DNA from 2 places in the Gracilibacillus xinjiangensis genome. Region 1 is predicted to be linked to the other one. Evidence: riboswitches for the same ligand, from Rfam matches in the RefSeq annotation. Region 1 holds a riboswitch; the other holds the start of a gene.
What was found. Region 1 has a riboswitch for thiamine pyrophosphate ahead of tenA (thiaminase II). Riboswitches for the same ligand answer to the same signal wherever they lie in the genome.

Region 1 (6,645 bases):
GAGGTGATACAATGTAATGAGAAGTCAACATATTCATTCTACATAAATTTTGTACACATCCTGGGGGGATTATTGTGAGAAAGAAAGTCAAAGGTAATGAAGTTAAAAGGATTAAATTACGTAATGTTCATTTATTTAACCATTTAAGTATAGGTAAAAAGATAGCGTTATCATTTGCGGCAGTTATTATTTTATTTAGTATATCGACCATTTACGCAACAGGATTAGTGAAAGATGTAGGTAATAATATTCAAGAAATAGAAAAAAGAAGTAAAATTGCTTTGGATATTTCACAAATGAGTACATTAACTGAATCAATGGGGTTAAGGGTCGCTAATTACGTTCATTATTCCACACAATCGTTTGTTTCGGAGTATGAAGATAGAAGACATCAATTTGACCTTCTTACAGCAGAGTTAGAACAATATATGGATACGCCAGAATCAAATGAATTATTTACTCTTGTTATTACGAATATGAATAAAATGAATGACACTTTTGTAAGCGATGTAATTCCTGCTGTTGAAGTAAATGATTTTGTTACAGCGAAAAGAAATGCACAAAGTTTAAACCAACTACAGTTAGAAACGGTGGCAGTTTTAGAAGTACTTGTTGATATTATTAATCAAGATATGGAACAAGCTGTAGCAAAAGCTGAGATTGCTCAGAGTAATACATATACTACGCTCATTGTTTCTATTATTGTATCCATAATATTAAGTTGTTTAGCCGTTTTCTTTATTAGCAGAAATATATCCAGTAACTTACAGAAAGTAATTGAATATAGTAATCAGATTGCAGCAGGTAAATTAAACATAGAGAACATCAAATACAAAGGAAAAGACGAGATTAGTAAACTGATTAATGCAATTAATACAATGAGAGAGAATTTAAGTAACATGATTCAACATATTACTGATATCTCTGATGTCGTCAGTGAACGAAGTACTGCACTAAAAGCTAGTGCCAAAGAGGTACATACAGGTGCTGAGCAAGTATCACTTACAATGGAAGGGTTAGCCAAAGGATCGGATAATGAAGCAAACTTTTTAAGTGAATTAACGGAAGAGATGCAAAAATTCAGTGAAAAAATAATGACAACAAACGAAAACGCTGAATCAATTGCAAATTCTACATCTTCTGCAGAGGTGCTGATAACGGATGGAAAGAACTTAATGGGACAATCTATTGCACAAATGGAACGGATTGATCAAATTGTTACAGAAGCAGTTGATAAAATGAAAGTGCTTGACAGCAAATCTCATGAGATCACGAAGCTAATCTCCGTTATTAAAGAAATCGCTGAACAAACTAACTTACTTGCATTAAATGCTGCAATTGAAGCGGCAAGAGCTGGGGAGCATGGCAAAGGTTTTGCGGTAGTTGCAGACGAAGTGCGTAAACTAGCTGAGCAAGTAGGTATCTCTGTGAAAGATATTACAGTCATTGTACACAGTATTCAGGACGAGACAACAACTGTATCAAATTCCCTGATAGGCGGATATAGAGAAGTCAAAGAAGGAACATCACAGATTGAAGAAACAGGTCGAACCTTTGAAGAAATAAATCATGCGGTTAAATTAGTTGTAGAAAATATACAAAACATCTCTGAAAACTTAACTGAAATAACTTCAAGCAGCCAAGGAATGAATGGAGCTTTACAAGAGGTTGCATCGATATCCGAACAATCAGCTGCGGGTATCGAAGAAACCACTGCTACGTCAGAACAAACAAGTCAATCAATGAATCAAATTATCACTAATATTACTGAATTAAATGACCTGTCTAAAAAGCTTCACGGTGTTGTTCAAAAATTTGAAATATAAACCTGGAATATAAGCCCATTCCGTCGAACAGGTGAAGGGATCTCGGCAGCAAAGTAAATGACTGAGTATTGAATGAATTCATTTTTTGTTAAAAATTGTATTGACAAGTTAGCAATATCTGTTATAGTAGAGACGAAATTATATAACCCGTAATTCCACTAGGGGTGTCTTTTAAAGACTGAGATTAAAGTATTACTTTAAGACCCTTAGAACCTGATCTGGTTTATACCAGCGTAGGGAAGTGGCGAAGGATTATCCTTTATTTATCATAAATTTTTCTGTATTTATGACCACTATCTTTACGTTGGTAATGATAGTGGTTTTTTGTGGTTAAATAAAGGGAGGAAATGAAATGAAGTTTTCAGAAATTTTACGAATAGAAGTTGATCCGATTTGGCAGGCAAGTTTTGACCATCCATTTGTACAAGGAATTGGTCAAGGGACCTTACCCATTGATTGTTTTAAATACTATGTCCTGCAGGATGCATATTATTTATCCCATTTTGCCCGTATCCAATCATTAGGTGCAGCCAAGGCGAATTCACTCGAGAGCACCTATCGTATGGCATCACATGCTCAAGGTACATATGAAGCCGAACTAGAGTTACATCGAAGCTTTTCGGACATTTTAGGTATTACAAAAGAAGAGAAGGCAGCTTTTAAGCCATCACCCACCGCATATGCTTACACTTCACATATGTATCGTGCTGCATATGAAGGACATCTAGGTGATGTAATTGCAGCAATACTTCCTTGTTATTGGCTTTATTTTGAGGTTGGGGAAAAATTAAAAGATTGTAAGCCGGACCATCCTGTCTATCAAAAATGGATTTCCGCATATGGCGGTGACTGGTTTGGTAATTTAGTGAACGAACAAATTGATCGCTTGGACGAAATAGCCAGTCAAGTTACAGAAGCGGATCAAGAACGGATGAAGGAACATTTTGTTATTAGCAGTAATTATGAATTACTGTTTTGGGAAATGGCGTATCAAATGGAGACATGGGAGACTGTATTATCGAAAGGAATGTTAGCTAATGAAAAATAAACTAACTCTTACAGATATTTTAGTTACCATTGTTATTGCAATCGTATTTAGTGTGATATATAAAATCTGGGGTCCATTATATAATACTCTTTCCGTATTTGGATTACACATTGACCAATTAGTTTATGGGATGTGGTTTATGGCAGCAACTGTCGCATTCTTAATTATCAGAAAACCAGGTGTTGCTCTCCTGGCAGAATTAGCTGCAGCACAAGGAGAATTTCTATTTGGTGGTCAGTGGGGAATTAGCCTTCTGTTATATGGTCTAGTACAAGGACTGGGCTGTGAACTGATATTTGCAATATTCCGTTATAAGAATCACCGTATTTTTGTGATGTGTCTTGCGGCAATTGGGGCAACGATTGGTTCCCTTTGGTTAGATACTTATTATGGCTATATACAGGAACTAGTCTGGTGGAACTTAACCCTTTTAATTGTATTCAGGACACTCGGTGCAATAGTTATTACTGGTTTTTTTGCATTTTATCTAGTGAAAGCTTTAGAGAAAACAGGTGTAACAAACTTAGTTAGACCAGTTAATCAGAAGCATTACCAGGCACTGGATGAAGAGGTAAGGTGAGAGAATGGATCAAGTTGAAGTGAGTATAGAAGGGTTAAAAGTTAAGTTTCCTGATGAGAAGTCCTTTTTATTTAAGGATTTCTCGCTTTCTATAAATAAAGGGGAGAAGGTACTTTTGGTTGGACCATCCGGAGCGGGGAAATCAACATTGCTCAAGATACTTGCAGGTATTATTCCACACTCTGTAGAAATCCCCATGAAGTGTGCGGATAGTAAATTATCGAAACATTCTGGCTATGTTTTTCAAGATCCTGATACCCAATTTTGTATGCCGTATGTTGATGAAGAGATAGCTTTTGTATTAGAAAATCTTCAAATACCGCATGAGGAAATGTCTGATCGAATTCAATTCTATATGGAAAAAGTAGGTTTAGTTTTACCTGAGTCTCATACGAAGATTGACAAATTGTCTGGTGGAATGAAACAAAGGTTAGCAATTGCTAGTACACTCGCATTACAGCCAGATGTTATGTTTTTAGATGAGCCAACAGCAATGTTAGATAGCGAAGGAACACAACAAGTATGGGAATCAGTTAGGAAGATAGCTTCAGATAAAACGGTTATCATTGTGGAACATAAGATAGAACATGTTTATGATTTTGCTGACAGGATGATCATGTTGGATTCTCAAGGTGCCATTGTTGCAGATGGGGAACCGAATTACGTCATCAATCATTATAAAGATCTCTTTCGGCAATACGGAATTTGGTATCCAGGAGTTTGGGAAGAAAATATTCCATCCTATCTCCAGTATGCTGAAAAACCAGTGCCTGAAATGACAATACATCACTTAACCGGATATAGGAGTAAGAAGGGCTTAATCCATGTAGAGAACGCAATAGTTAACAAGGGAGAATGGATTACAATTACAGGTAAAAATGGATCAGGAAAAAGTACACTTCTACAAGCTTTAGCAAAACTAATCAAAACAAAAGGTGAAATAAACTATTCGATCAAACAAGATAAGGCTTTTTATCGATATGTTGGGTTTGTCTTTCAGAATCCTGAATTGCAATTCGTAACAAATACAGTATACGAGGAATTAGCTTTTTCATTACGTGATTGCCAGCTAACTAATGAAGCGTGTGAACAGAGAATTAGAGATCAATTGGCTGTTTTTCAATTAGAACACGTGAAAAATAAACATCCCTTTCAATTATCTGTTGGACAAATGAAACGTTTAAGTATCGCAACGGTAACTATTATGCGACCGAAGATCTTACTATTAGATGAACCTACATTTGGACAAGATGCTGCTAATACTTTTCGCATGTTAGATTATTTTTTAACTCTTTCCAATGATGGAACGACGATATTAATGGTTACTCATGATCTTCATATTAGGAATTACTTTGCTACAACAGAGTGGATCATTGATGCTGGTAAATTAGCGGGAGTGTATCGGTTACGTAATACAGAAGGAATGGAGGGAAAGCAAAGTGCTATTGGAACTTAATCCGAAAATAACATGGCTTCATTATGTAAATCCGTCACTAAAACTTTTCCTTCTTGTTTTATTGTTTGTTGGTTTATTATTTGTAGATTATATTCATTTTCATATCTATTTTGTTATCGGATTATCTTTCCTATATTTTTTTATGACAGGTTATTCAATGAAATGGTTATTGTTATTTGCTTCACCCTTTATTGTCATATTCATCTCGTCTTTTACATCAATGGCTTTTTTTGGTGAAGGAGAAACGACATTCTTTCATTTTGGAATTATACACGTTACAGAGGAAAGTTTTTTCAGGGGGTTACATCTGGGGTTAAGAAGTATTATCTTTGGTTACCTAGGATTATTATTCGCCCTTACGACAAAACCTGTATCGTTGTTTTATTCCTCTATGCAACAATATAAACTTAAGCCCAAAATAGCATACAGTTTTATGGCTGCTGTTCGATTATTACCAATGATTGCAGAGGAAGTATATACATTAAGACAGGCTTTAAAAGTTCGCGGGGTAACCTTTTCTAGAGGTATTACTGGATATTATGACAGGATAAAATATTATGCAGTTCCTATTCTTGCTCAAAGTATAAGAAGAGCACACAGAATTTCAACAGCGATGGAAGCAAAATCATTTAATGGAGATGTGAAAAGAACCTACTTTTATCAAATAGGTTATGGGCGTTATGATCTATATTTTTGCTTGCTATTAATCATTGGAACAATTGCTTGTTATTTTCTCCAAAGATTCTACAGCTTCCTGCCAATCGATCGTGTGATACATTAGTACACTAAAGATACGAATAGTAAAGCGGTGCAAAGAGACATCTTTGCACTTTTTTACTGGAAAAATGGTTGTATAAATATATAGGTAAGCAAATTTACACCGATAAGGGATTTTTTTCATACGGACATCTATTGGGAAATTTAGTAGTTATTTAATAATTTACCTACCCATATAGAATAAGTACAATGAAAGGTTCGTATATGATAAATAAACCGCACACTTTACTAGTCTTGGTCAGATGCTATCTTGTCTTAATACCCGGATTGCTTTATTATGATAAGAATGGAAGTTAGAAAGGGGCAGAAATTCATGGTTGATTATTTGACACTGGATCAGATTGAAGAGCGATGTATCGATTTAAGTAATCGATATGTAATAGAAGAAGATAAATTTTATGATTTAGTAGATCATTTTGCAAAAGCGGATTTATCGATAGATCAGAAGTTACATGCTAGTTTCAGTGGGTTACTGAAACTGGTGAATGAAGAGATAAGTGAAATGGAAAAAATGATGGATGTTAAGCCGAGCTGCCAGTTAGGTTGTGCTTTTTGCTGTTATTTTCCAATTATAATTAACGAGCTTGAGGCGAAACTAATTAAAGGATCAATAAAAGGATTGCCAGAAGAAAGGCGAGTGAAGATTCAACAGCATATGAGCAGTTATTATAGAAAACATAATGATGTTCTAAGAGAAATAAAGCAGCTTGATAGAGAGGAGGAGGGATTTAAATATGAATATAAAAAGAAACATTTGCCTTGTGTAATGTTAGATACGGAAACAAATCAATGTTTGGCTTATGAGATACGTCCACTGCCGTGCAGAACATATGTTAATTATGCTCATCCAAATGTATGTAAAGACAATTTATTACCAAAAGAACCAGTAAGTTTTGAATTTTTGTATGAACAATATATGGGAGCACTGAACGAATTTTTACAAGGTCTATATGAAGAA
Region 2 (18,677 bases), 590 kb from region 1:
ATATGATGATCAATTGATATATATTAAAGGTGAAAGTAATTTGTTAGAGGGTAGTGAATTAATGTTAACCCTCCTAAGTCCAGAAGGGAGTTTAACAGGAGTAGGCGGAAGGGCAAACGTTAAACCAGATGGAAGTTTTTTTACCGTTTTAGACAGAGATTCCTATGAGGAAGAACTTAATAATCATACGTTTAGGGTGACTTTTGCACCTTCAGAATACTCATGGGAAACCATCCGTAACAACTATGGCGATCAAGGAGAAAAAATAACAGGAGAGCATTTAAAAGAAAAGCTGAATGATCAAGAAGCCGAACTGCTTATCGATCTAGGAGGAGAAAAAGCGAATGTCGTGGAGTAATTGGGACATAGTGACAGTAAATTGTATTCATTGTCTCTGCATGTAATAGATAATATGATAATTGGCGTTGTTTATCCATGTGCTTTTGAAGCAGGAGGTACGAAATGATCAAATTAACGCACCGTCAGGCACGGCAATTTATATTGTTAAAACAAGGACTGCTGGGCGGATATAAATTTGCAGAAAAGCAGGGTGTATTAGATTTTGTTCGGCAGGCTGGCTGTATTCAATTTGACCCGATAGATGTTTGCGGAAAAAATGCTGAACTTGTGCTGCAGTCGCGAATTAACGGATTTTCCAAGAAAATGCTTGATGAGTTGCTGTACATAGATAGAAAGTTGGTTGATTATCCTGATAAGAACCTGGCGATTATCCCTGTCGAGGACTGGCCGTATTTTGAAAGATACAGGGAGGTTGCCCGAAAACATGCTGATAATTATCCTGAAATGCCGGCGTTAACAAAGGAAGTTCGGACGCTTATTCAAAAACACGGTGCCCTGAGTTCAAAAGATATAGAATTGGATGGGGATTTCTCGTGGCAATCAGCCATTCACTGGAGCGGTGGCAATAACTCATCTCGTTCGGTATTGGAGCAGATGTACTCGACAGGCGATTTGATTATCCATCATAAAGAAGGCACGCGTAAATACTACGATATCGCCGAGAAATATATACCGCCCCATTTGCTAAATGTGCCGGATCCGCTGCCAGATCAGCTTGACCATCACAAGTGGCGCGTACTCCGCCGAATCGGTGCGGTTGGCCTTTTATGGAATCGCGCGTCCCATGCCTGGTTGAACATATGGGGGTTGAAAGCGGAGCAGCGCAAAGAGGTTTTTCGCCAGCTATTGGACGAAGCTCGGATTATAGCTGTCTCCGTGGAAGGAATGAAGGATATACTGTACTGTTGTGCGGAGGACTTGCCATTAATTGAAACGGTCCTGCAAAACCCGACTTGGAAATTTCGCTGCGAGTTAATCGCCCCATTGGATAATTTAATTTGGGACAGAAAGCTAATCAACGAACTATTTGGCTTTGATTACACCTGGGAGATTTATACGCCAGCATCCAAACGGAAATACGGCCATTATGTGTTGCCTCTACTATACGGAGAGACCTTCATTGGGCGAGTCGAGGTAATTGCAGAGAGAAAGGCCAAGAGACTTGTCGTTAAGAACATCTGGTATGAGAAAGGTGTGAAGCAAACAAAACAATTGCAAACAGCATTGGACAATTGTTTCGAGAAGTTTGCGATTTTTAATAGCTGTGAAACGATAGTTGTTGATTGAGATTCTTATGGAAGGACGGGTGAAGAATAACAAATTTATAGAATACGATAACTTTACTATTTTCACTTGACATTTATTTCCTAAAACTATACATTGAATATAACTTAAATATATGCACTAGGGGTGTTATTTAACTGAGATGAGTTTTACCTCAAACCCTTTGAACCTGAACTAGTTAAAACTAGCGTAGGAAAGTGTAAACTTTATTACATACTTAAGGAACGATTGTGCCTTATTTTCATATGTAGTTATTTGTTTTACGCAACTTTCCGGGGGAAGGTTGCGTATTTTTTTATCTAGCATTTTATTATTTGGTTTCAACAAAATTTAAAATATAGGAGTTTTTATGATGACTAGAACAGTATTAGTAACAGGTAGTAGTAGAGGTTTAGGAGCAACTATTGCAAAGACATTGGCAGAACAAGGATTTCAAGTGGTTATCAATTACTATAAAAGCAAAGATGCTGCTGAGAAGCTCGTATCTGAGATTGGGGAAGAGAATGCTATTGCAATTCAGGCTGATGTAAGAAACCGTAAAGAAGTAGATAAATTGATAAAAAAAGCAACGGAATATTTTGGCCAAATAGATGTGGTAGTCAACAATGCATTAGTAGACTTCAAATTTGATCCAAACAAACAGAAAACCTTCACAGAACTCACGTGGGATGACTATCAAAAGCAATTAGATGGTACTTTAAAAGCAGCATTTAATGTCGTTCAAAGCATAGCACCTCAATATATTGAACGACAAAATGGAAGTATTATAAGTATAGGTACTAATCTATATCAAAATCCTGTTGTACCCTACCACGAATATACAACAGCTAAAGCTGGATTAATAGGTTTTACACGTAATATCGCTTCAGAATTAGGACAATATGGTATAAAAGCGAATGTAGTTTCAGGTGGATTATTAAAAACGACTGACGCCAGTGCTGTTACAACACCAGAAGTTTTCGATTTAATTGCTCAATCAACGCCAATGAAGAAGGTGACAACGCCTCAAGATGTAGCCAATATGGTCGCTTTTTTATCTTCGGAAAACGCGAACGGTATTACAGGACAAAATTTCACCGTAGATGGCGGTTTGACAATGAACTAAACGCTTAAATTAGCATAGTTCATCCTGCAAAAAAACAGACAATGAATAATGACGGATTTTGAGGTGTAAACAAATGACAAAAACTAAAGGAAAACAACTCCACTTAGGTGTTTTGCTGTATGGTTGTGGACACCATCAAGCTGCCTGGTTAATGCCTGATTCAAGTGTTGAACGTATTGGAGACATTTCTTATTACCAGTCTTTAGCACAGTTAGCAGAAAGGGGCTACTTTGACGCAGTATTCTTTGCTGATAACCAATCATTTGCGGGTAAAGATTCCAGTAATATGCCAGCATTCTGGTTTGATCCAGTAGTTAATTTAACTGCTATTTCTCAAGTGACAAATCATGTAGGATTGGTTTCAACCATTTCAAGTACTTTTTCTAATCCTTTCACAGCTTCCAGACAACTATTGAGTTTAGACCATATTACAAAAGGACGTGTCGGTTGGAACCTTGTTACGTCAATGACTGATTTTGAAGCGTTAAATCATGGTATGGAAGGACTGCCTTCTCATGACAAACGCTATGAGAAGGCAGATGAATTCGCTGCATTAATGAATAAGTTATTTCTTTCATGGGACAGTAATGATTTTTTACATGATCGAGAAGAAGGAAAATTGATCAATCCTTCAAACATTCAGCCTATTAACCACAATGGTACCTATTTTAAAGTGTATGGCCCATCCACTACGCCAAAAAGTCCGCAAGGCAAACCAGTATCAATGCAAGCAGGTGCATCTAAACAAGGCATTGCATTAGCCGCGAAATATGCCGATGCAGTCTATTCAGTGTCGTGGAACTTAAAGCAAGCCAAAAGATTCCGTGAAAAATTAGATGAACAAGTTAAACAAAGCGAAGACAGCAATAGACATATTAAAGTATTTCCAGGCTTAGTGACCTATGTAGGGCATACTCAAGAAGAAGCTTTAGCCAAAAAAGCAGCATTAGATGAGCAATTACCTCTTGAAACAGCTTTAAAACAGTTGAGTTTCTTTATTCAACAAGACTGTTCTAATTGGGAAATCGATAAAGAAGTACCTCAGTTACCCCCAGTAGAAGAATTTAATGGTCCAGTTGGTCGGTACGAAACGATATTAGAAATAATTAATGATACACAACCAACAGTAAGAGAATTATTAGGATATCTTAATGCAGGCGGTGGACATCATACGCTGATAGGTACACCCGAAGAAGTTGTGGATCAGATGGAAGTCTGGATTGAAGCTGGTGTGGCTGACGGATTTAATCTTATGCCCCCTACATTACCCGGTAGTTTAGAAGACTTTGTTGAACTAATTGTTCCTGAATTACAAAAAAGAGGTATTTTCAGAAGGGAATATGAAGGTCATACTTTTCGTGAACATTTAGGATTAACGTAGTTCAGGTGCTAATGTTGAATAAGAAAGCAAAAAAAGTAGATTCGTTTACTTTGCAACAAGAGTTTTCACTTATGACTTTAAATAATTCCTGTGCTAAAAACTAGTAGCCATTTATGAATGTCCACCTGTTGGAAAAGCAACTTATTTATGGTTCAGTTGTATTGTTACACATGACCGTGGTAGTAATTTATTTCTATTCGTTTAATTTGTACTTTTTTCTTTTGACTAAATAGATGATTCTTTAATAGGTATATTGGTTTTCGGTGGATTATTGGCAATTTACGATGCACTGCGGAAAATAAATAATAATATTCTCATTCAATCCGAAGAGCTAAAAAAACTTCAGGAAGAACTCAAAAAAGAAAAACGATAAGGCAGCTTTCCTTGGTTTAGTGAATGCATCCTTATTCATTTATGAAGCAGATCATTTGAGGAGAAGGTTATGTACATAATTACAGAAAGACTAATAATACGGGAATTTCAACCAGAGGACTGGAAAGCTGTTTTAGAATATACTTCTGACAATAATGTAATGAGGTATATACCTGAAGGAGTCTTTTCTGAACAGCAGGCAAAGGATTTTGTGAGTAAAAATGTTGGTGAAAGTGCTGAAAAATATCCTGTTTTACTAAAAAAAGAAAATGTTCTAATAGGACATATCGATTTTCATCAGTGGCCTGGTGAAGGAACTTATGAGATTGGTTGGGTATTCCATCCAGCGCATCATCATAAAGGTTTTGCAACAGAGGCTGCACGGGCTATTTTAATGTACGGTTTTGAGAAATTGGATATTCATAGAATAATAGCCACTTGTCAGCCGCAGAATACAGCTTCCTATCACGTAATGGAGAAGATTGGTATGAGGAGAGAAGGCCATTTTAAAAAGTGTATACCTGCTCATTTTAAGAAAGGGAATAGTGAATGGTGGGACGAATATTTTTATACAATATTGGAAGAGGAATGGAGACAGAAGAAGACGAATTGCACGTTTAATGGCAATAAGGAATGATCATTTTGACCGGGAGAACGGTTTTCCTTTCACCTTACAGATGAATTGAAAAAAGGTTAAACCTTGAGACTAATCTAATGGAGATTGAGGTTAACTAATTTTTGTAAACATAATCGGATGAGATGAGAAAAAGCGAATGAAGGCTTTTTCTCTTTTTTTTATTAAATTAGGGCTAATTTATCATATAACAGCTATATTCTTTTCCTGACTGTCTGCAGTTCCTGCAAAATGGCAGTATTTTTGCTCATTCAATAGGTATTAATTACCTCTTATTATTCATAGAGAATTATTGTGTGAATTAGTACCTATATTATACTACCTAAAAAGTAACATAGTGTAAAAACGATGAATTTTTACAAAAAATTTATATAAAAACAGCTGCTACTTAATAATAGATTTTTAGAATGGTATGTGAGATTTACTAATATGAACAGTTTAGGAGGTTAGAAAATGAATATTGAACTAACCAAGACCAGGAGGCACAGGAGAAGAAAGGGAAAAGCATTATACATACTTCTTATTTTTGTAATGGTGTTCTCGTCTTTTAGCCAGATATCTGCTGCTCCTCTTCCGGAAACGGAGTATGGTACAGTCTTGGATACACGACAGGTGGAACTGGTTCCAGAGGTAGATTATTCGTGGCGTAATATGGACACAGAGCATGGGCTGCAGAAAATGCACGTTGTTGAGTTCAATCCTGCAAACGAACATTTGCACTTGCAGGGAGGGACAAGCAAGGGCAAGGTGCGTGGTTTTCAACAATTGACCGGAATGGCAGCAGATGTAGATGCGCAAGGCAATCGTGTTATTTCCGGTATTAATGGTGACTTCTATGAAGTAGCAACAGGGATACCAAATGGAATGTTTATCAATAATGGTGAGATTTGGAACACGGCAAATTCCAATAATCGTTATGCATTTGGTATTACGGATGATGGAAGAAGTGTGTATGGACGTCCGAATCAGCACCTGACGAAAGAATTGGTGATAAACGGCCAATCATACCCGATTAACCATATTAATCGTTCGCGTGGTGATAATCAGCTTGTCCTGTATACGGATAAGTATTACACTTCCACACAGACGGACAGTGACGGAGACGAAGTAATTGTAAGGATCCTATCAGGCAGTGTGAAAAGTGGCGAAACGTTGGTAATGGAAGTTGTCGAGGTGAAGAAAGGTCAAGGAAATACAAAACTTGTTGAAGGACAAGCTGTATTATCCGCAAGTGGTACGGCAAGAGATGTTTTAGCAGGATTACAAGCTGGAGACCAGCTCGAAGCGAGTTTTCAATTGGAAGCACCTTGGGACGAAGTAGTTACAGCAATTGGTGGTTCAGCCATGCTTGTTGAGAATGGCGTAGCGAATACAGATGCTAGCAATGGTGTCCACCCGCGTAGTGCGATCGGTACGAAGCCGGATGGTTCCATTGTGATGTTTGAAGTGGATGGACGTCAGCCTGGATTTAGTGAAGGGTTGGGGCTGGATGATCTTGCACTCGTTATGAAGGACTTAGGGGTAGAAAATGCCATTAATTTGGATGGTGGCGGATCGTCTACTTTTATTGGCAGAATGCCTGGTGATACAACTGCTCAAATGTTAAACAGCGGTTCAGATGGCGGGGAAAGAAGCAATGCGAACGGTCTGCTTCTTGTTAGTACGGCACCTGAGACAAATGTGGCAGAGAATTTAGTCATTTCCCCATCGTTTGAGCGTATTTTAGCTGGATCAAGTCTCCCATTAGAAGCATCAGCAGTTGACAGTAATGGGCATGCCGTTCCATTTGATGGGACGTTAAACTGGAGTGTTGATCAAGGACTTGGGTCGATAGCAGACGGACATTTTACCGCTTCAGACTTGGCAGGGACAGGAGAAATACGAGTTTCATCAGCAAATGTAAATGATGGTCTGGCAACTGTTGAAGTTGTCAACCAAATAACAGAATTGCAGTTAGAAACAGCTGAACTGGCGGTTATGCCTGGTGAGACAATCCCACTTGATATTACTGCTTTACGCAATGGCCAAGTCATTCAGTCAGATGCAGACCAATTTGACTGGAAGGTGGAAGGGGATATTGGTTCGATTAATGCGGAAGGAGTTTTTACAGCGACTGAGCAAGATGCAGTAGAGGGGAAAATCATTGTCAGCTATGGTGCCATTTCAACTGAGATGGTTATCAATGTAGGGATGCCACCAGTTGTCGTAGAAAATTTTGACGGTTTCTCAGAGGAATTTGCTTTTAGTGATCGTTATTACAGTCAGTCTGGAGCGGCATATACATCCGTGAACGCAGAATTGGAAACAAATCCGGATTATGTTCGTTCAGGTGATCATTCATTGCGTCTTGACTATGATTTTCGAGGGAAAACAGGAACATCTGGTGCCTATTTAACAGTAAGAGGTGCAAGCAATCGGCTGGAGGTTCCTGGTTACCCGCAAAAAATAGGAATGTGGGTATATGGTGATGGCCAAGGGCACTGGCTGCGTGCACAATTGCGTGACGGTGATGGCAATGCCGTTCCAGTGAATTTTACTGGCAGTAATCCAGGAGTGGACTGGGTTGGCTGGCGATACGTGGAAGCAAATATTCCACAAGGTCGTCCATTGCCGCTATCGATAGATATGCCAGTACGTTACATGGAAACAAGTAATGAGAATAAAACAGCTGGAACTCTTTTTGTTGATGATATTCGCGTATTGTACGGGGAAGTGGAAGAAGACCGGGAGCCGCCGATTATACGAGATATTTATCCAGCAGATAACGAGACGATCGACACAAACATGCCAACAATTAAGGCATTTGCAGAGGACGCGCATTACGATCCAGCTCTGCACCCTGCGAATACACTTATCAATCCTGACAAGATCCGGATGTATGTCGATGGTGAACAAGTTGAGCCTGCATTGTATCCACTTAACGGACAAATAAGCTATACACCAGAAGAGAGCCTGAGTGATGGTATTCATTATGTTAAGCTTGCGGTACGCGATATGTCTGAGAATGAAACGATTCGAGAATGGCAGTTTAATGTCGACACTGGCTCATCGAAATTCCGATATACAACACCAACAGAGGTATATGCTGGACACACTTATACGGTTGATTTGACAGCAGAACAGATTGAAAAATTAAGTGGAGGCCATCTCGCATTCCAATTTGATCCGAATCAAACGGCAAATTGGTCTGTCACACCGCATTCCCTTTTATCAGATGGTCAGGTAAGCAGTGAAATTGGCCAAGATGGGCTCGTCAAGGTAATGTTTGAAAATCTCGAAAATCAAAGTTTAACAGATGAAGATGTATTGGCACAAATTCAATATACAGTTAAAGGAACTGCAGCGGGAACAAATCAGATTCAATTCGTGTCTGGAGATATGTTACAAGTTGGAGGGTCCGAACCGCAAAGCTATGCTGGTGTTCATCTCGAATCACAAATTGGCCATGAACTTAGCCTGGAATGGAACGATCAGTATGCGCAAGGACAGACGACAACTTTTACAGTGAAGGATGAACAAGGACAGCCTGTTGCTGGTGCATCGTTGTATGCAAATGGTGAGCGTGTTGGTGACGAAAGTTTGGTAACTGACGAGAATGGCTTGCTGCAAACAGCGTTATTGACCCAAGAAGTAACAACACATAGCATTCAGGCAGTGGAAGGTATTCGTCACAGTCAAGTACAAGACTTTGAGGTTTCCGAACTGGCAGGGGAGATGGAACCGTACAATATTAGTGTGGCGATGGGTGTGAATCCAACAACAGAGAGAAGATTTAACTGGAATACTCACCCGAGTATTGATACTACGGTTGTAGAAGTGGTGAAAACTGAAGAATTTACTAGTTTTGAAGCTGAAAATGTAGAAACTTATCAAGGATCCAATTATTCGTACAACACAACATTACATGGAACGATCCGTGTTCATAAAGCAAGTGCTGACGGTCTGGAACCAGGAACATCTTATACGTACCGTGTAGGTGATGGTGAAGGGTATTACAGTCAAACTGGAACATTTAAGACAGCACCAGCATCTGATGATCAGACCAAATTTTTATTGTTTGGTGATTCCCAAGCCGGCTCATTGGAAACTTTCCAAATATGGGGGAATACGCTGGATACAGCAATGAACAGCAATCCAGACAGTGACTTCATCCTTCATATGGGTGATATGGTCGACCATGGCCATAATGAACAGCAGTGGAACTGGTGGTTTGAAACAGCACAGGAGCATTTACTTAACACGACTGTCCAAACGGTTGTTGGTAACCATGAAGTGACAGGAACTCGTATGAATGAAGATTACTTGGCACACTACAACAATCCAAGTACAGGTTCTCCAAGTGGAGCGCTGGACGGAACGGTTTATTCGTTTGATTATAACAACATTCATTTTGTTTTCTTAAACAGTGAATATGATTATGAAGCACAGAGTGAATGGCTGCGCAATGACCTGGCCGAGAGTGATAAGAAATGGACAGTAGCCGTATTCCACCGCAGTCCATATGGCAGTACCTATGTTACAGAAGCTGTCCAAAAACACTGGGTACCTGTCTTTGATGAGTTTGGTGTCGATCTTGTTCTGAATGGGCATGATCATATCTACTTACGGTCCCATCCGATGAAAGGTGGCCAGCAGGTTGCCGAAGGAGAGGGTACTACTTACATGACTCCTGGTGCGACGGGGAATAAATTCTATGGCCTTACTGAATATCCTTGGCAAAAGGTTGTCGATGACGAGAATACACAAATGTACTCCACTGTGGAAGTAACTGGAGAGAACCTTCATGTTATCACAAAAACAGTTGGTGGCAGAACCGTTGATGAATTTAGTTTAACACCGCTTGATAAGCCTCATACAGTGCCAGATTCTATTAAACTTAGCAAAACAGAAGTAGATTTGGCAGTAGGGGAAAGTGAACAGCTAGAGGCAACAGTTTTACCGGAAAATGCTGCGGACAAGGGTGTAGAGTGGAGTGTTGTTGACCAATCTCCTGTGGTGAGTGTGACTGAAAATGGAATGGTGACGGCTCATGCGGCTGGAGAAGCGCGTGTCAGAGCAACAAGCACAGCGAATCCTGAAGTCTATGCGGAAGCGATTATTCGTGTTACAGAAAAACCAGTCGAGCTGACAGCACATTTGTCAGGTGAAAATATTGTCCGAGCAGGGGATGAATTCACTCTATTATACGGACTGGAAGGTATGAAAGGCCAACTGCCAGCCCAAGAGGTTACGATTCGCTTTAATGAGGAACAAATCAGCTTTGAAGGTTTTGCAGAAACAGCGGAGAAAGAAGGTTTCAGCATCCTGTCACATGAACTTAGTCCGGGAGAATTGAAATTTACAGCAGTCGATCACTCCCAGGATGCAGAATCCTTGAATGAAAACTTACAAAAATTGATCTTCCGTGCGAATAAGAAGACTGATTCAGCGATCAGTAACATTATTTTAAACGATGTGGTAATGGAAGATCAGAATGGGGAGGAAGTCCTTATCCCTGGGATGACATTTGAGGTTACTATTCAAGGAGCTGTTGATGCATCAAAATTAAATAAATTAATTGAGAAAGCACAACAATTATATGATGGAAAGGGCAACCATCCTGTAGAGTATGAAGAAGAAGCGAGAAAGGTGTTCCATAACGCAATAGAAGCAGCACAGCTTGTCGCTGATGACATCACAGCAACGAAAGCCGAATTGGATCAGGCAGAAAAAGAACTCAAGCAAGCTATTAAAGCGTACCGAGATGCAAAAATTCCACCGAACTCAGGGAAAGGTAAGGGGAAGGGCGACTCTAAACCAGGCAAGCAGAAATAAAACTCCTGAGCCAGATAAACATAATTGGCAAGAAATAATGAGCTGAGTCTTACTGTAACTGGGAAATAGATCTTTTCGAACATCGTTTATCAAATACTATTTTCCTGCAGTATATGATGAAAGAAAGGCACACCTTCTTATAAATAAGAGGTGTGCTTTTCTCCGCTCATATTCACTTTTTTATAGAATGAATATGTGTCATTAAAGCTAAACCTGGAGTATGATCATTGTAATCAAGTAGAAAATGCACCTGTTATGATAAATGCTTCAAGAAGAAACAGGGACACACAATTCACAATATTCATTTCTGATCATCTCCACAGTATATCTTTCTAAAATCGGTTTCTGTTCAATCTGGTAACCATTTTTCTTTGCAAATGGAATAATGTCTCCCCATGCTTGCTGAACAGCTGCAGCAGTATGCTCTATCTTGCAAACCAGATAGGTTCCTCCATCAAGCACACCTTCAGAAAGAGATTGGTCAATGGTTTGTTCCTCTGAAATGACAACACAGGCATCATACCGGCATTTTTCGGGGGGAGTTGTTTCTGGATTGTCCTGGGCTATGCCGAATATGGTAGTTGTTCCAAGTAAGTTATTCTCCTTAGCCCAATTTTTTAATTTCTCCATTGTTTGTTTATTGCTCGGACCATATGGCCCGACTTGTCGTACATAGGCGATTCGTGATGTTGGAATTGTTTCGATTTTCATTTCCATTATCCTGTTCCTCTCTTGTTTTATTACAGACGCTAAGTATCCTTGATCAGTCAGGGAACAAAAAACTCCCACAGATCAACGTCTCACTTTATCAGTACTTTTCGAATGTATCATGATATAAAATGATTTTCACGGAATTTTTTAAAATAGATGGAGGGATTTTATGATAATCAGATCAGCTTCATTAAAAAACGTCCCCAGTATTGTTAAGGTCCATGTTAGTAGTTTGAAAAGTTCGCATAGAGATATTCTGCCAGTAGAATTCTTGGATCGTTTAGATGATGATTATTCTACCGGTCGATTTATAAATGCACTAACGAGGAATGATGAAAAGATCTTTGTTGCCCAAGACAGGAAAGCCTGGCTCGTTGGATTTATATGGGGTGGTTTAGCGCGCGGGCAGGGTTTTAAATATAAAGGCGAAAATTATGCGAAGTTTCAGAGCTTTTAGCCGCGGAAGTTACTACAATGATGGTCGCTGTTATTGCTGATAATATTCCATCATGCCGATTCTATCACAGCGCTAACCGTCTGTAATTCCCCTAATCAAGGATTCGCGAAACACGAAGAAAATAAGTAGGGGAAAACAGACGCTAAGCATCCTGATAAGTTTCGCTAATGATCAGTGGGTGGGTCCCGCTGATCAAAGTCTCACTTTATGAAGCAATGGGTGGCGTTAAAGCGGGTGAGGGAAGCTTTGAAGTTACTGGTGTGAAGGTAAAAGATGTTATTTATGGATGGGAGGATATCAGCAGGTTAGGAAGATAGAATCTAAGGATGAAAAAAGGTGTGATTTCATCATTTATTGCCTCCAGATACAGAAAGAATATCAGCTGATATGGTATGATAATATTGGCAATTTTAACTAAAGGAGAATTCAAATGAAAACAGAAAGAGAAAAGATGCTTGCGGGGGAGATGTATATGCCGGCAGATCCTGATTTATTAAAAGGCCGGGAAGAAGCGAGAAGACTAGTCCGGTTATATAATCAAACATTAGAAACAGAAGAGGAAAAACGGACCGAAATTTTAAAAGAATTACTTGGCTCAACTGGTGAAACAATCCGTATGGAGCCCAATATCCGTTTTGATTACGGCTGTAATACATATGTTGGGGAAAACTTTTTTGCCAATTTTGATTGCACGATCCTGGATGTTTGCGAAGTAAGGATTGGCGATAATTGCATGCTTGCTCCAAGTGTGAGAATCTACACAGCCACACATCCGCTTGATCCTGTTGAGCGAAATTCTGGCAAAGAATTTGGAAAGCCAATTACGATTGGTAACAATGTTTGGATTGGCGGAAGTGCGGTTATCAATCCAGGTGTGACAATCGGCAACAATGTGGTAGTTGGATCTGGTTCTGTTGTAACAAAAGATGTGCCAGATAATATGGTAGTTGCAGGGAATCCTGCTAGAGTGATCAAGCAGATTGAAGGATAATTTCATTTAGGAGAATGAGATGAACAAAATAATCATTATCGGTTCAGGCGTTGCAGGGAAGTCACCGCTGACTAGGCAATTAGGAGAAAAATTAGAAATGGAAGTTTTTAAACTGGATACATTAATATGTGTTATCAAATTTTAGGGGCATTTTTTAGAACCAAAACACAATGATAGCTAGTATGATAATGATCATGGATAAGACGAATCGAACAAATACTGGGCGGATATTCTCTTCGCCTTCTGCATCTATCAGTTGTTTTCGGAAATCCCGCCAAGATGTCCATGTGGAGAGACATAGCAAAAGGGAGAGTACTAGTTTCAGGGTTTCATTCATTGAGGGCACATCCTCTTCGTTAATTACCGATCCTGGCAGTAACTGCTATCATATTCAAATCTCTAATTAAAATACGCCAATCCTTCTCTGGATCAATTGTAATAATGCCTTCACTCTCGAGTGCTTCCGCATTACTTAAAACATAACCAAGTTCAAAATGGTCTGTCGTAAAGACTATTTCCTCGTCATTAATTTCTTCAAGCGGCCCATTCATTTGATACAGTTTTTCAACTGTCCAATAGGAGTCACTTTGTCTGACGTCAGCAACCCAAATATCTGATTCATTCATGGCACCTGTAAAGGCGATTAGAACCATAGTGTCCCTGATGTGACGGGAGCTATATACTTTAATTTCTCGTTCTTCTTTCGTTTCATCTATGAATTTCAAAGCTTCTTCGGGGGTTGTTGCACCTTCTGTTACTGGTGTTGTTTCCTGATTGGTACAGCCGATGAGAATGAACAGCAAAAATAAGGGTGATAACCACTTCAAATAAAAACCTCCCAATCACGTATTTATAGAATATTATACCAATATTGCAAAATAATCAAAGGTATTTTTTTCTTACAGGTCGAGGGCCAGCCTATAGTCACGGAAGAGTTCTTTTGATGATTACTTTTCCAGGAAAAAAGTAATCGATAAGAGTCACATTCCCGCGTCATTCTGTCTTTTATTGATAGGTTTTGTCCTTTTTGCAAAAATAGGTAAATTATGTTGTATAGTATTCTATAAAATTACTATTTTTGCGGAGGTGCGCTATTATTGGCATTATTCTTTTTTTATCTTCTATTATCTATCTTGCTATTCATGTAATAAAAAAACGGATAGACAAAGAGAGAAAAGTTCCCATTAAGGTTTTTCTTTCATTGTTAGCAAGCGGATTTGTTCTGGTCATTCTCGGTGTAAGTTTTAGTGGGGAAAATCATACAGCCCAACTAGAAGATCAAGCATCAAAGATAGAGGAACTTACCAAAGAAAATGAAGACTTAAAGCAAGAGAACCTGACACTGACTGAGGAAGTTGAAAATCTTCAATCAGAAAAAACAAAAGTAGAACAAGAATTGGAAAGCAAAAATAACGAATTCCAAACACTAAAAGAAAAAGCATCCAACCATGCATCTGAAGTAGATGATTTACATAACCAAATTGCAGAATTAATGACAACGATAACGCAAAAAGAGCAAGAAATCAGCACACTGAATGCCAAGGCTGAAGAACAAGTAGCAACAGCAAGTGCGGATAGTTCCTCAGGTGAGAAGAATGTTTATTATAAAAATTGTACAGCGGCTCGTAATGCAGGAGCGGCACCAGTAAAAACAGGAGATCCTGGGTATGCCAGACATTTAGATAGAGATGGAGATGGGGTTGGGTGTGAATAAGAAGAATTGTGGGAGGAAGGGAGTAATTGTGGTGCCTCACACTCAGCAGACAAGGGAGGTTAGGATTCTATGCGCTTGTCGCTGGGCAGGAAGCAAGCCATCAAGCATGATTGGAACACAAGTGGTGTGACATAGCTGGTCAAGAATTGAGCGTAACACTTCATCAAAAATTATGCCCATTCTATGTTAAAATGAATTTATTGGTATTTTTATCAAACAACTGGATTTAAGGGGAGTTTTTTATGAATGTTGACACCGAAAACATTGATCGTGCGCTGTTTACAGCAGGTTTTGTCGGTGTGATTGTATTCTTTTTACCTGAAACCAACTCTATCGTCTCTATTCTTGTTGCTGGAATTGCAGCATTTGTCGGCTTTTTGCTGGGGAGCAGGCTTTTCACACAAAAGGAAAAAAAGTAAAGAAACATTTTAGTGAAAAACATTTCAATACAATTGAATTTTCGATATTTTGCTTGTTCTGGACGTTTGTAGAGCACACCTCTTCTCGGGCTGTCATATGATACATTGACTAAGTAATACCCTCTTATTTTAACGCCCTAAAGTCAGCAAGGAGGGGTTCACATTTGAAAGACAATGACTACAAGCCGAAGCAATTATTAACCAAGCGAGAAAGAGAAGTATTCGAATTACTAGTACAAGATAAAACAACGAAAGAAATCGCCCAAGAACTATTTATCTCGCAGAAAACGGTGAGGAATCACATCTCAAACGCAATGCAGAAGTTGGGTGTTAAGGGGCGCTCACAAGCTGTAGTGGAATTATTGCGCATGGGCGAGCTAGAGCTCTAGATGAAAACCAGTTATTCTACAAGAATAACTGGTTTTTCTGTTGATGAGAAGAGTCGAATATTTCTAAAGGAACATATAAATAATGTAGGTAAATTATACTAGTAATGTAAATCGACAAGTGATAAACTTAACTTAACATTGATAAGGGAATGAGAGATCTTTATGCGTTTTTTATTCAAATTGTTCAGAATGAAAGTAAAACAGGATAACAACAAGAGAGTCCTGACTAGTACAACTTCGAATAGAGATAAAGAAAAAGTTGCAGTTCGAAAAGGTGAAATTGGTGAATATAAAATCAATATTCAGTTAGACCAGCTTCCAAGTGAATACAGACATTTAGAGGATGTAATGGTCATAAATTCAAAAGCAAAAACAGGTTACTCCCAGATTGACCATGTAGTTATATCACCATATGGAATTTTTGTAATAGAAACAAAAAACTATCAAGGTACTATATACGGTGGAAAAGACAGAAAAATATGGTCAGTGAATGGTAAATTCAAAATGATGAATCCATTTAAGCAAAATTATGGTCATATACAAGCATTAAAGGAACTAATTGATAAAAAATATTATCCGTATTTCATATCAATGGTGTCCTTTACAAAGCGTTGCACCTTTAAAATAGAGGATATTGAGTTAAGAAAAATTACTTCAAATGAATTAATAGTTTATGACATAGAATTATCGGATTATATTAACAGAAAGGTTTCAATTAATAAACATCAATATAAAGAACCATTTCTAACAGAAGATGATATACATCAAATTTATGATCAAATAAAGCATGCTAATATAACAGATCCATCTATTAGAAAACAGCATATAGATACATTGAAGGAAGAAAAAACAACTTCAAGTAGAACATCCTCAAAAGCAAAGTGTAAAGTGTGTGATAAAGCTGTATCAGCAAAAGTGAGGTCGTACTGCCTATCAAATAATAAATTTAAAGGTGAAGTATATTGCTATGAGCACCAAAAAAGTATCTGATAAGTGATTGGCGTTTGGATAAGTCGAAACGTCCTTATATTAAATGTAAAGTTGAAAGTGTCATAACTTCTAAGTATTGAATCAATTTTTCATAGGTTGTTAGATCAGTGGTCACTTTAGACGCTATCTTGCACCTATTTTAATTAGTATTTTGCATGAAGAGGTACGACCAACAATCTACGCTAAGTGATTTTCAACCTAAAAAAGTCGAATTCCTATACGCGAAGGAACCGACTTTTAGTTTTGCTTGTTAAGCTAAAGCACCCGTTAGTTTAGTAAATAGTTATTGACTTGGTGCTCGGGGAGTTCTGTAAATCAAATTAACCTCTTCATAGTTTTCGAGTACAACTGTCATTGGTTTTTCATTCTCTATATGATGTTGTATTTCATCTGAATTTATTTCTGGTTCGTTAATCGTTGTAAGAATGTCAAGTTGTGCTTCACCCTTCAGGTCGGTTCCTTTAATTTGAAAAGGTATGATTGCATCATTTGGAATTGAAATAGGAGATTCCGAAAAGTGATGAATTACTACTGTTGCATATTTTTCTTCAGGTTTTTCCCCATTATCTTCTTCATAAACTTCTATATGAACCGAAAAGTGTTCAGAATCTAACTGCTCATATTTTGCTATTGGTAACTTATAACCTTCAGGTGTGCGGTCTATATCATTACATGAAACTAAAATGAAACCCAAAACAAATATTAGTGTAAGTGACATAATCAAATATTTCATTTTATACAAAATTTCCCCTCCTTTTTCGTCAAAACTACCATAAAAAATTCATACCCTTCCTTCACTATCCTGCCCTTTACTTCAATCAAAGGTGTGCGATTCTTCTTGAAGATATGAACCCGTTAGTGAAATATAGGAATTATAAAAGTTTTGACAAATAATATTCATCAAGGTATTCGCCATCAATAAATAGTGAATCTCTTTTTGTACCTTCGATTTCAAACCCCATCTTTTTATATAGGGACAAACCAGCTTCGTTACCAGTAACTACCGTTAATTCTAATCGACGTAGGTTATGTTTAGATGCCCATTGTTCTAATTTTTGAATAGAAGAGTACCAATACCTTTTTCTCTGTAGCTTTTAATATTCCAAAAACAATATAACCAGAGTGTCTATTTCTCCTTGCATTCCCGCCAATAACCAGCAAGTATCCAACTAATCCATTTCCGTCTTCAGCAACAAGTATAGTAGAATTTTCGCTATTCTTCATACTCTCAATCATCTTTAGTTGATTCTCTGGTTCAATATTTCTTTCCCCTTCTTCCCATAGCATATATTGTGAACTTCCTTCAACTTCTTTTATAAGGAATGTAAATTTTCTGCATTAGTTCAAAATCTCTAATTTAATAATAACATAATATTCCATTTATTTTTGTCAAAAGGAAAAGACAATCAATGATTGCCTTGTTCAATTCTACCCCACGTTAATTGAGACTAGGGAAAAATATTATCTGTTTAATCTTTCTTTTACTGCCCAATAATGATAATCATGGACTAGAAGCTGTTTCGTATTTTCTATATCTATCCATTCTATGTAACGTTCATCTCCTGCTGGTTCTTGTACTTTATCAGATTAATTTGCTAAGTAGAAATAGCCATCACTAAGTAATGATTCACCTTTGGTTGATTGGAAGTATCTCATTGCATGGCCAATGTAAACCTTTCAAAATCACAGCGTTAGAGACTATGATAAACAATCACAACAAAAAAGGCCAACAATCATCATACATGATTATTGGCCCGCTTACCTGCTACAATTGAAATTTCCTAACTAAAAGCTGCAATTCTTCCGCTAATCTAGCTAATTCCTCTGAACTTGAGGAAACTTCTTGCATGGTGCTTGCTGATTGTTGCGCCGATGCGGTTGTTTGTTCCACACCTGCTGCTGATTCTTCGGAAACGGACGCAATCTCATCAACACTTGTGCTCATTTCCTGGGTATTAGAAGCGATTTCCGCTAAAGTTTCGGAGATGTTTCTAATATTTGTTCCCATCTCATTTACAGAACTTGTAATCTGATCAAATGTTTGACCTGTTGCCTG

Region 2: linked by a shared signal. The riboswitch ahead of ACFOY7_RS11990 (3-oxoacyl-ACP reductase) and the one ahead of tenA (thiaminase II) in region 1 are both predicted to bind thiamine pyrophosphate.

What each region holds. Positions count from the first base shown of each region.
Region 1 is NZ_JBHSDT010000008.1:780,810-787,454, reverse strand. It holds gene ACFOY7_RS15295 (methyl-accepting chemotaxis protein) at 75-1,826, shown strand; TPP riboswitch at 1,977-2,083, shown strand; gene tenA (thiaminase II) at 2,179-2,874, shown strand; gene ACFOY7_RS15285 (ECF transporter S component) at 2,864-3,454, shown strand; gene ACFOY7_RS15280 (ABC transporter ATP-binding protein) at 3,459-4,910, shown strand; gene ACFOY7_RS15275 (energy-coupling factor transporter transmembrane component T family protein) at 4,894-5,691, shown strand; gene ACFOY7_RS15270 (YkgJ family cysteine cluster protein) at 6,001-6,645, shown strand, end outside.
Region 2 is NZ_JBHSDT010000008.1:184,052-202,728, forward strand. It holds gene ACFOY7_RS11980 (hypothetical protein) at 1-358, shown strand, start outside; gene ACFOY7_RS11985 (winged helix-turn-helix domain-containing protein) at 463-1,647, shown strand; TPP riboswitch at 1,757-1,857, shown strand; gene ACFOY7_RS11990 (3-oxoacyl-ACP reductase) at 1,997-2,749, shown strand; gene ACFOY7_RS11995 (LLM class flavin-dependent oxidoreductase) at 2,823-4,130, shown strand; gene ACFOY7_RS12000 (GNAT family N-acetyltransferase) at 4,573-5,139, shown strand; gene ACFOY7_RS12005 (phosphodiester glycosidase family protein) at 5,590-10,950, shown strand; gene ACFOY7_RS12010 (AraC family transcriptional regulator) at 11,218-11,667, opposite strand; gene ACFOY7_RS12015 (hypothetical protein) at 11,831-12,118, shown strand; gene ACFOY7_RS12020 (hypothetical protein) at 12,286-12,435, shown strand; gene ACFOY7_RS12025 (sugar O-acetyltransferase) at 12,549-13,109, shown strand; gene ACFOY7_RS12030 (P-loop NTPase family protein) at 13,129-13,254, shown strand; gene ACFOY7_RS12035 (hypothetical protein) at 13,264-13,446, opposite strand; gene ACFOY7_RS12040 (hypothetical protein) at 13,466-13,936, opposite strand; gene ACFOY7_RS12045 (excalibur calcium-binding domain-containing protein) at 14,311-14,823, shown strand; gene ACFOY7_RS12050 (hypothetical protein) at 15,066-15,242, shown strand; gene ACFOY7_RS12055 (helix-turn-helix domain-containing protein) at 15,407-15,631, shown strand; gene ACFOY7_RS12060 (nuclease-related domain-containing protein) at 15,821-16,621, shown strand; gene ACFOY7_RS12065 (hypothetical protein) at 16,905-17,363, opposite strand; gene ACFOY7_RS12070 (GNAT family N-acetyltransferase) at 17,494-17,682, opposite strand; gene ACFOY7_RS12075 (hypothetical protein) at 17,654-17,908, opposite strand; gene ACFOY7_RS12080 (methyl-accepting chemotaxis protein) at 18,387-18,677, opposite strand, start outside.